Regions from separate parts of the Sorangium sp. So ce145 genome, predicted to be linked through region 1. Evidence: predicted binding sites of a transcription regulator. Region 1 holds the regulator's gene; each other region holds the start of a gene.
The links. The regulator HrcA, encoded in region 1, represses chaperone genes, less so after heat shock. The targets are predictions, from matches to a motif close to GNTAGCACTCNCCNNNGGNGAGTGCTANC.
Positions count from the first base shown of each region.

Region 1 (3,533 bases):
GCTGGATCGGCGCCCGCTGGACGGGGCCGTCCGTGCGCTGGCCGAGGTCTCGTGGTCCGACGCGCGCCGGTTGATCGAGACCGGCAAGGTGCTGGTCGGGAGCGCGGTGGCGACGAGCGCCCGTCGGCGGGTGCTCGGCGGCGAGCTGATCGAGATCCGATTGCACGCGCCGAGGCCCGAGACGGTGCGGCGGCGCAAGCTCGAGGGCGAGCTCGTGGTCTACGCGGACGCGAGCGTCGTCGTGGTGAACAAGCCCGCCGGGGTGAGCACCATCCCGTACGGCGACGAGGCCCCCGCGGAGCAGGCCGCGACCCTCGACGCGCTGGTGCGCGAGGTGCTGGCCAGGCGCGACCGCCTGCGCGGGCGCGCGCCGCTCGGCGTGGTGCAGCGCCTCGACAAGGGGACGAGCGGGCTGCTGGTCTTCGCGCGGACGCTCGCCGCGAAGAAGCACCTCGCGCAGCAGCTCCGCGTCCGCGCGATGCACCGGCAGTACCTGGCGCTCGCGCACGGCGCCGTCCCGCGCGGCACCTACCGCAGCTACCTCGTCGAGGATCGGGGCGACGGGCTGCGCGGCTCGGCGCGAGACGGGCGGCGCGAGGGGCAGCTCGCGGTGACGCACGTGGAGCCGATCGAGGTGCTCCGAGGGCCGCAGGAGGGGGCCGGCGCCGGGGGCGTGACGCTCGTCGCGTGCCGGCTCGAGACGGGACGCACGCACCAGATCCGCATCCACCTCGCGGAGGCCGGGCACCCGCTCGTCGGCGAGACCGTCTACGTGCGGGATTACCGACGGACGAAGGTCCCGGCCGCGCGGCTGATGCTCCACGCGGCCGAGCTCGGCTTCGACCACCCGGCCGACGACCGGCCGATGCGCTTCCAGGCGCCGCCGCCCCCGGACTTCGACGACGTGCTCGAGCGGCTCCGCGCGCCGCAGCGGAAGGGCGCTACTTGACCTTGCCGCGGACCTCGGTCATCGCCGCGGCCGTGGCGTCGACAAGCGGCATGACCTTCGCGTAGTCCATCCGCGTCGGGCCGAGCACGCCCACGGTCCCGGCGACGCGGCCGTTCTCCATGTACGGCGCGGCGACGAGGCTGAGCTGGCCTCCGCCAAGGTCGCCCGCCTCGCTGCCGACGAACACGGTGACCTCGCCCGCGCCGGCGGCGAGCGTCCGGTCGAGCAGATCGACGAGCTCCTCGCGCTCCTCGAGCGCCTTCATCAGCTTCTTGAGCCGGTCGACGTCGGCGTACTCAGGCAGATCGATCAGCCGGTTCTGCCCCTCGATGACGACCTCGCTCCGCGGGGTCACGTCGGCCGTCGCCTTGCTGCCGAGCTCGAAGGCGCGGCGCCTCAGCGCGTCGATCTGGAGGCGCTCGTCCGCGAGGCGGCGGGCGAACAGGTCCCGGATCTCGCCGAGGGTGCGCCCCTCGATGACGTCGGTGAGCAGGTTGTGGATCCGGGTGAGCTCGCCCTCGTTGATCGCCTCGTCGACCGAGATGAAGCGGTTCGCGACCGAGCCGTCGGCGAAGACGAGCACCGCGAGCAGCTGCCCGGGCTTGGTCGGGATGAAGCGCAGCTGGGCGAGGGCGCGGAGCTCCGCCCGCGGCGCCGCGACGACCGCCGCGGCGCCGGACAGCTCCGAGAGGTAGCGCCCGGTCTCGCGGAGCGGATCGTTCGCCCCCGCGTAGATCTCGGTGAACCTCGCGCTCAGCTCGGCCTGCTGCTCGGGGGACAGCGACCGGAGCTCGACGAGCGCGTCGATGAACAGCCGGAGCGCGCGATCGGTCGGGATCCGCCCGGCGGAGGTGTGCGGCTGGTGGAGGTACCCGGCCTCCTCGAGGTCGGCGAGCACGTTGCGGATCGAGGCAGCCGAGAGATCCAGCCCGTACTTCCGGGCGAGCGTCCTGCTGCCAACTGGGTCGCCCGTTGCAATGAACTCGGTGACCGCGGCGAAAAGGATCTTTCGAGCTCGGTTGGAAAGATCACCCATGTCAGTTGCATGCAGCGTACAAGCGCGCCGCCGTGGCTACCTGGACAGGGACCGCCCGGACCGGGAAGCCATGCGGGCCGGACCTTCGCTCCCGTACGTCAAGCTGCGCGTGCGGGCGCTGGACCCACGGACACGCATGCGACCCATTTTGAGGGGATCGCGCGGCCCGGTCAAATGTCGCGGTAGGATCGGGCAGGTGCCACCCCGCGCACGGGGGCCCCGCTCCACCGGATGGCGGCGCGGCCGGCCACTCGGCCACTCGGTCACTCGGCCACTCGGCCACTCGGCCACTCGGCCACTCGGCCACTCGATACACGTGACAGGTGCACGTGGTCCCTTGGCCCCCCGAGAGGGTCGGCCTGACTTGCTTCACACGAGGATGTACCGCAACGATGCCGCTTGCACGCCATGCCGCCGCTGCCTGCGCGCTCGCCCTCGCGCTCGGCCCCCTCGCCGCCGCGCCGAGCGCGCAGGGCAAGCCGAAGGTCAGGTACCACCAGGACTGGGCGAAGCACCCGTCGGCGCGCTACGCGGCCATGAGCGCGGAGCAATGCCGCGCGGCGCTCACGCAGCGGAAGATCGCGTTCGAGCCCGTGCAGCGCGCGCCGGGCGTGCTCGCTCCGGTGCGGCTGATGCAGGGGGTCGGCGGGGTCCTCTACCGGACGGCGCTGCCGGCCCATCAACGCGCGGGAAACCCGCACGACGTCTTCGACTGCCGCCTCGCGCTCGCGCTCTCGGACTTCAGCCGGATCCTCCGCGCGCACGACATCGACGAGGTGCTGATGTTCTCGGCCTGGCGGCCTCCGGCCAGGATGTGGCCCGAGGGCAGGCTCGCCACGAGGCACCCCGGCGGGCTCGCGATCGACCCCTACAGGTTCATCAAGGAGCGCGTCGGTGGCGGGTTCGCGGAGGATTGGCTCGAGGTGGAGCGCGACTTCGTCGGCAGGCGCGGCGCGCCGGTCTGCGGCGAGCGCGCCGGCCCGACCGCCGGGCGGCCCCGCGGGGCCGGCAAGGGGGCGGGCAGCGGCCCTCCAGCGGACGCGGCGGCGCGAGAGCTGCGATCCATCGTGTGCGAGGCCGTGGACCAGCACATCTTCACGTCGATCCTCACGCCCAACTACGACCGGGCGCACAAAAATCACCTGCATCTCGAGGTGACCCCCGGCGTCCAATGGCATCTCGTGCGCTGATCCGGGAGGGGCCGTCCCCCCGCGCGCAAACCCGCTCTCCCTCCGAGGTCGACCCGCTATGTTAGCCCGCGTGCCCGCACGAAGACCCCCGCTCTCCCGCGCGTCCGCCGCGCTGGCGCTCGCCGCTGTCGCGCTGTCGTTCACGTTCGTCGGCTGCCCCTGCGTCAGCGGTCCCGTGAACGCGAGCCCCGCCCTCCGCTGGTTTCTGTTCTCGAACTTCGGCGCCAGCAAGATCTGCCCCGAGATGCTGAAGAGCGGGGTCTCGCTGCGCCTGCAGGACCGATCGGCGTCCATGGGGCGGTTCTTCCCGATGCAGTGCTCGTACGATGTCAACGACGCGGCCCAGACGATCACCGTC
Region 1 is NZ_CP150315.1:13,544-17,076, reverse strand. Features, by position in the region: gene WMF34_RS00055 (RluA family pseudouridine synthase) at 1-949, shown strand, start outside; gene hrcA (heat-inducible transcriptional repressor HrcA) at 942-1,985, opposite strand; gene WMF34_RS00045 (hypothetical protein) at 2,378-3,175, shown strand; gene WMF34_RS00040 (hypothetical protein) at 3,246-3,533, shown strand, end outside.

Region 2 (3,533 bases), 3.8 Mb from region 1:
ACGAGCCGCACGCCGACGTCGCGCTCGTCGTTGAACTTGAGCGACTCGAGCGAGGCGGCCGCCCGGAAGAGCGCCACGCCGCCGCCGACCACGATGCCTTCCTCGACGGCCGCGCGGGTCGCGTGCAGGGCGTCCTCGACGCGCGCCTTCTTCTCCTTCATCTCGGTCTCGGTCGCCGCGCCGACCTTCACCACCGCGACGCCGCCGGCGAGCTTCGCGAGCCGCTCCTGGAGCTTCTCGCGATCGTAGTCGCTCGTCGTGTCCGCGATCTGCTTGCGGATCGCCTCGATGCGGCCCTTGATGGCCGTCTTGTCGCCCTGGCCGTCGACGATGACCGTGTTGTCCTTGTCGATCTCGACCCGCTTGGCCGTCCCGAGGTCGCGCACCGTGGCGCTCTCGAGCTTCTGGCCGAGGTCCTCCATGAAGGGCGTCGCGCCCGTGAGGATGGCGATGTCCTTCAGCATGTCCTTGCGGCGATCACCGAAGCCGGGCGCCTTCACGGCGGCGACCTTGATCGTGCCGCGCAGCTTGTTCACGACGAGCGTGGCGAGCGCCTCCCCCTCGACGTCCTCGGAGAGGATGAGCAGCTCGCGCCCCTGCTTCACCACCTGCTCGAGCAGCGGCAGGAGGTCGGCCATGGCCGAGATCTTCTTCTCGTGCACGAGGATGAGCGGGTTCGTGAGCACCGCGGTCATCTTCTCGGGGTCGGTCACGAAGTAGGGCGAGAGGTAGCCGCGGTCGAACTGCATGCCGTCGACGGTCTCGAGCTCCGTCGTCATGCGCTTGTTCTCCTCGACCGTGATCACGCCCTCCTTGCCGACCTTCTCCATGGCGTCGGCGAGGATCTGGCCGATCTCCTTGTCGCCGTTGGCGCTGACCGTGGCGACCTGGGCGATCTGGTCCTTGTCCTTGGTCGGCTTGGCGGCCTTCTGCACGGCCTCGATGACCTTCGCGACCGCCGCGTCGATGCCGCGCTTCAGATCCATCGGGTTGTGGCCGGCCTCGACGAGCTTGAGGCCCTCGCCGAAGATCGCCTGCGCCAGCACCGTCGCCGTCGTCGTGCCGTCGCCGGCCTTGTCGCTGGTCTTCGAGGCGACCTCGCGCACCATCTGGGCGCCCATGTTCTCGAGCTTGCCGGCGAGCTCGACCTCCTTGGCGACCGTGACGCCGTCCTTCGTCACGACCGGGGAGCCCCAGCTCTTCTCGATGACGACGTTCCGCCCCTTCGGCCCGAGGGTCACCTTGACCGCATCGGCGAGCGTGTTCACGCCCTTGAGGATCGCGGCGCGGGCGCCGCGGCTAAAAACGATCTGCTTCGCAGCCATCTCTCAATCCCCTCGCGGCCGCGCGGCCGCGTGTACTAACGCTTGCGTTCGGTTGCCTCGGACCTGGTTCAGGAGGCGGACTCGGTCACGGCGAGCACGTCGTCCTCGCGGATGAGCACGTGCTCCTCGCCGTCGAGCTTCACCTCGGTGCCGCTGTACTTGCCGAACAGCACCTTGTCCCCGACCTTCACATCGAGCGGGCGAACCTTGCCGTCCTTCAGGACCTTGCCGTTGCCCACCGCGACGACGCGCCCCTCGATCGGCTTCTCCTTCGCGGCGTCGGGGATGATGATGCCCCCCTTGGTCTTCGTCTCGCTCTCGACGCGCTTGACGACAATCCGATCCTGCAGCGGCCTGATTTTCATGCTGGCTCCCTCGTCCTCGGCTTGTTGACTGACCATCGGCTCGCCGGAGGTCCCGTTCGCCCCCCCGCTGGGGCGTTCCGCCCGCGCGACAAGAGCTAAGTGCCCGACATCGCAGTGTCTTGGCACTCTCCTAGGCCGGTGGCTAAACCGCGGCCGAAAGTAAATCAGTCACCCGGCGCGTCAAGGGCACGCAGCAGGGAGCCGCGACTTTTCCGGGACCGAGAGTCCCGAACGGCGAAGCCGAGATGTCTGGAGAAGCGACGGCGAGGCGCGGTCGCGACATCGTGGAGCCTCCTCAGGGACGAGCCCCCCTCCGACAAGCGGGAAGACAGCCTGGACGGATCGTGGCGAGAGCGCGACCGATGGCAGCGCGACGGGCGACGAGCGACGTCAACGGACGGCATGCAACGAGGGCGGAGCGGGTTGAGCGACGAGGGGTTGAGCAGGGGGGAGGCCTCGCTCCACCCGCGAAGCGCTCGAAACACGCGAAATAGGGGCGATTTTTGGCGGCGGGCATTTTTCTTCGGCGGGTCCGATTTTGATCGCTTGACAATCCAGGCAGCCCAAGTAGATTCCGCGGCCCGTGGCGCTGATGAACACGGCGCTGACCCCTTGGGGGATCGTCTAACGGCAGGACGCAAGATTCTGGCTCTTGCTATCAAGGTTCGAATCCTTGTCCCCCAGCCAGGCCGCTCAGCTCTGCTGTCGGTCTTCTCCACAGAACAAGGTCCCATCGTCTAGCGGTTAGGACATCGGCCTCTCACGCCGGTAACGCGGGTTCGATTCCCGCTGGGATCGCCACTTCACCCTCCTCGCCTCGTTTCCTGCTGCTTCCGTCTGATGTCGTGCGTCGAGCACGACGCGAAGCGCAGCGTCATCCGACGTGCGCGAGCACGCAGCACAGCGAAGACGTCCTGCTCCGTTCACGTTGCGCTACCCTGTGGCGCATGGCGGCGCAGGACGAAGAGGAGCTTTTTGACCTCCTCGATGACGGAGGCCGGCCGCTCGGCGTGCGCAAGGCGCGCAGGCTCGTTCACCGCGACGGCGACTGGCACCGGAGCGTTCACGTGTGGGTGCTCCTCGAGCGGGGGCCCGATGGCCTGGAGCCGGACGGCGGCCGGAGCGCCGCGGAGCCGTGGGTGCTCTTCCAGCAGCGCAGCCCCGACAAGGACACCTGGCCCGGCGCGCTCGAGGTCGCCGTGTCGGGGCACTACCGCGCCGGAGAGGATCTCGCGGGGGCGCTGCGCGAGGCGGAGGAGGAGATCGGCCTGCCGCTCTCGCCGCGCGACGTTGTCCGGCTCGGCACGCGCCGCAGCCAGGACGATCACGCGCCGGGCATCGTCGATCGCGAGCTGCAGGACGTGCTGCTCGCGACGACCCGCCGCGCGCTCGAGGAGCTGCGTCCCGATCCGCGCGAGGTGACAGCGCTGCTGTCGCTCCCGCTCGGCGCGGCGCTGCGCCTCGTCCGAGGCGAGGCGCCCCGCGCGAGCGGCCTCGCTCGGCGGCCGCCGGACGCCGCGGGCGCCGTGAAGGTCGAGCCGCGCGACGTGCGGCTCGATGAGTTCGTTGTCGCGCGCGACGGCTATTTCGAGCGCGCGCTCGACACGATCCGCCGGCGCCTCGCGGGCGAGGCGCCGGCCCCATGGCGCCTCGGCTAGGACGGCGGCGCTTTCTCCTCGCGCCCGTGCTGTCAGCCTGAGCCGCGGCGCCCGTCCGCCGGCCGCCGGGGCTTCTCGGGGGGCACCGCCGACGCGACGAGGAACCCTTCGGCGCGGTGCGGGGCGAGCCCGCAACGCGCGTTCATGCGCTTGGCGATCTCGTCGCCGGCCCTGACGAGCGCGTA
Region 2 is NZ_CP150315.1:3,815,339-3,818,871, reverse strand. Features, by position in the region: gene groL (chaperonin GroEL) at 1-1,325, opposite strand, end outside; gene groES (co-chaperone GroES) at 1,394-1,690, opposite strand; tRNA gene WMF34_RS14515 (tRNA-Gln) at 2,304-2,377, shown strand; tRNA gene WMF34_RS14510 (tRNA-Glu) at 2,417-2,491, shown strand; gene WMF34_RS14505 (NUDIX hydrolase) at 2,638-3,348, shown strand; gene WMF34_RS14500 (hypothetical protein) at 3,381-3,533, opposite strand, start outside.
Region 2: the regulator HrcA is predicted to act here: its motif matches at 1,809-1,837, upstream of groES (co-chaperone GroES).

Region 3 (3,533 bases), 4.6 Mb from region 1:
TCAACATCGCCGGTTCGTCTTCGGCCACCAGGACACGGGGCGGCATCGTGCTCGCGGAAGGCATCGTGGATGCGGATGAGAGTACGTGCGCGCGAACCGGTCAAGAGAGAACGAGAGCGCGCGGCCGCGGCGAGCGCTCTTCGTCGTCGCCGCCCGTCGCCGGGCTCCCGAGCGACCCCGAGCGCCCGGGAGGATGCGCTCACGCGGCGCGCGCGAGGGCGATCTTTTCCGTCTGCCCCGCCGCATAGAAGCGTCGCAGCGCCGCGAGCAGCTCGGCATGACGCCCGTGGCGGGCAAACTCGGCCTCGAGTCGCCCCGCGAACCGCGCCGCCAGATCGTTCGCGATCCGGTAGCGATCGCCGGTCTCCGTGCCCGGTGGATCCATGAAGGTGACCCGCTCGAAGAGATGGGCGCGGATCCGCGCGGCGCGCTCGGGCTCGAAGCGCCCCGCCCCATGTGGGGCCGCCTCGTGGCGGCGCCGGAGCGGCTCGACCTCGTCCGCCAGATCGCCATGAACAAGCAGCACGTATTTGTCGACCTCGGCCTGGAGCTCGAGCTCGAGCTGGGTCGCCGGCAGCTCCCTGCGGGCCCGCTCGGCCACATAGAGGAAGTGGCTCACGCCCTCGACGATCTGGCAGATCTCGTCGAACGTCCGCTCTCGCCCCGGCGTGATCGCCCGGCGGGGCAGGTGCAGCGCGATCTCGATATCCCCGTCGGCGTGCCGGATCAGCAGCGCTTCGCGTGCGCTGCCGTCCGTCAGCCGGATGAAATCGTCGACCGCGGGCGCGTCATCGAGCGCATAGGTGCGCGCCAGGTGCTGCTGGATCCGGGACGGGAAGGTCGCCCCCTGCATCAGTTGAGCCCGCCCGTACCACGGCTCGGCACGAGCCCTCGTGCCCCGAGCTCATCCGCGAGGCGGCTCGATCCCGTACGAACCCAGCGCTCGTACAGCCGGAGCACCGAGCGCTCGTCCCGAGCCCCCGACGCGAGCGTACCGTCGGCCACATCGTTCAGGACGCTCACGAACCGCTCGAATTTCTCGGCCATCTCCGAAAGAACGTCGGGCCCCTGGCCGACGCGCGCATTGAGGCGCAGCATAGCGGCCGCATGGTGGTAGGCGGTCGACCCGACCCCGACCACGTAGCCGCGATCGACCCCCTTGAGCTCGATGTGGCCGCCGAAGAAGCCGACCACGTAGAGCACGCTGTCTCCCAGGTTACGCAGCCGCTGGAAACGCTCGGCTCCGGAGGCTTCCAGCGCGTCGCGCAGAAGAAAGGTCAGGGGCTGGTTGAAGGCAGACTCGGCATGCTCGTCCGGGTGAGCAAAAGCACAGAGCAGACCGACGAGGTAACTCGACGCCGCCTCGGTGGCAGCGACGTTCCGAACTCGGAGCGCCTCGTCCACAACCTCCTGGAAATAGCGGGTCATGCTCGGGGAGAGAGAGATCGCTTGGCTCACAGCGGCACCTCACTTTTGCGGGTGCCCTGGATACCGACGTAACCCGGGCCACCGCGCGCTCAGGTCAACCAGACACGTCCTGACGGCCTCCCTCGGGCTGGAGGCCCTGAGGGCATCGCGTCACTGTGCTGCCGCAGCTTTGCCCTCATAAGCGCATTTTAGCCGAGGGGCTCCGCCGAGCCCAGCCTTGCGCCACGCACCTTCCCCTGCGATCTCCAGGACTTACAGCCACCTCTGCGCCTGGCTGCCAACGCGCAAAGTGCCGGCCTGGGGCCACTCTTGACACCCTCCAGGGGGTGGCTATCTTCGGCGCGCTCGCTAGCACTCGCCATAGGTGAGTGCTAGCAAAGTGCCCAGACTGCAATCGTAGGGGGCCTTCCGGTGCGCTCCGTTGTGCCGGCTGGGTCCGCCGTTCGTGGGACGCGGCGCTCGTCCCCGGAGGACTTGCAAAGATGAAGATTCGACCGCTCCAGGACCGCGTGATCGTTCAGCGCGTGAAGGAAGAAGAGAAGACCAAGGGAGGTCTCTACATTCCGGACACCGCGAAAGAGAAGCCGATCGAGGGGACCGTCGTCGCCGTCGGCAACGGCAAGGTCGCCGAGGACGGTACCGTGCGGAAGCTCGACGTCAAGGAGGGCGATCGCGTCCTCTTCGGCAAGTACTCGGGCACCGAGGTCAAGATCGACGGCGAGGAGCACCTCATCCTCCGCGAGGACGACATCCTCGGCGTGATCGAGAAGTGACGCGGGCGACAGAAGGAACTTAGGAGAGACACCATGGCAGCCAAGGAAATCATCTACAACGAGTCCGCCCGCAGCATGATCCTCGCGGGGGTCAACGCCCTCGCCGACGCGGTCAAGGTCACCCTCGGCCCGAAGGGGCGCAACGTCGTCATCGAGAAGAGCTTCGGCTCGCCGACGGTCACCAAGGACGGCGTGACGGTCGCCAAGGAGATCGAGCTCGAGAACCGCTTCGAGAACATGGGCGCCCAGATGGTCCGCGAGGTCGCCTCGAAGACGAGCGACATCGCCGGCGACGGGACGACCACCGCGACGGTGCTCGCCCAGGCGATCTACCGCGAGGGCTCCAAGCTCGTCGCGGCCGGGCACAACCCGATGGAGATCAAGCGCGGCATCGACAAGGCGGTCGAGGCGATCGTCGAGCACCTCCGCGGCTCCGCCAAGCAGACCAAGGACGCGAAGGAGATCGCGCAGGTCGGCACGATCAGCGCGAACGGCGACGAGACGATCGGCAAGCTCCTCGCCGACGCCATGGAGAAGGTCGGCAAGGAGGGCGTGATCACGGTCGAGGAGGCCAAGAGCGCCGACACGACCCTCGACGTGGTCGAGGGCATGCAGTTCGACCGCGGCTATCTCTCGCCGTACTTCGTGACCGATCCCGAGGCCATGAAGGCGAACCTCGAGGACTGCTACATCCTCATCTCGGAGAAGAAGATCTCCAACATGAAGGACCTGCTCCCGGTGCTCGAGGCGATCGCCAAGAGCCAGAAGCAGCTCCTCATCATCGCCGAGGACGTCGAGGGCGAGGCGCTCGCGACCCTCGTCGTGAACAAGCTCCGCGGCACGCTGCACTGCGCGGCCGTCAAGGCGCCGGGCTTCGGTGATCGCCGCAAGGAGATGCTGAAGGACATCGCCACCCTGACGGACGGCCAGGTGATCGCGGAGGAGCTCGGCCTCAAGCTCGAGAACGTCACGATCAGCGATCTCGGCCGCGCCAAGACCGTCATCATCGACAAGGACAACACCACGATCGTCGGCGGCCAGGGCAAGAAGGACAAGATCAAGGCCCGGCAGCAGGAGATCCGCGCTCAGATCGAGAACACGACGAGCGACTACGACCGCGAGAAGCTCCAGGAGCGGCTCGCGAAGCTCGTGGGCGGCGTCGCGGTCGTCAAGGTCGGCGCTGCGACCGAGACCGAGATGAAGGAGAAGAAGGCCCGCGTCGAGGACGCGCTCCACGCGACCCGCGCGGCCGTCGAGGAGGGCATCGTCCCGGGCGGCGGCGTGGCGCTCATCCGCGCGCAGAGCTCGCTCGAGAAGCTCAAGGTCAACGAC
Region 3 is NZ_CP150315.1:8,254,884-8,258,416, forward strand. Features, by position in the region: gene WMF34_RS30385 (response regulator transcription factor) at 1-64, opposite strand, end outside; gene WMF34_RS30390 (hypothetical protein) at 200-853, opposite strand; gene WMF34_RS30395 (hypothetical protein) at 853-1,458, opposite strand; gene groES (co-chaperone GroES) at 1,911-2,201, shown strand; gene groL (chaperonin GroEL) at 2,235-3,533, shown strand, end outside.
Region 3: the regulator HrcA is predicted to act here: its motif matches at 1,776-1,804, upstream of groES (co-chaperone GroES).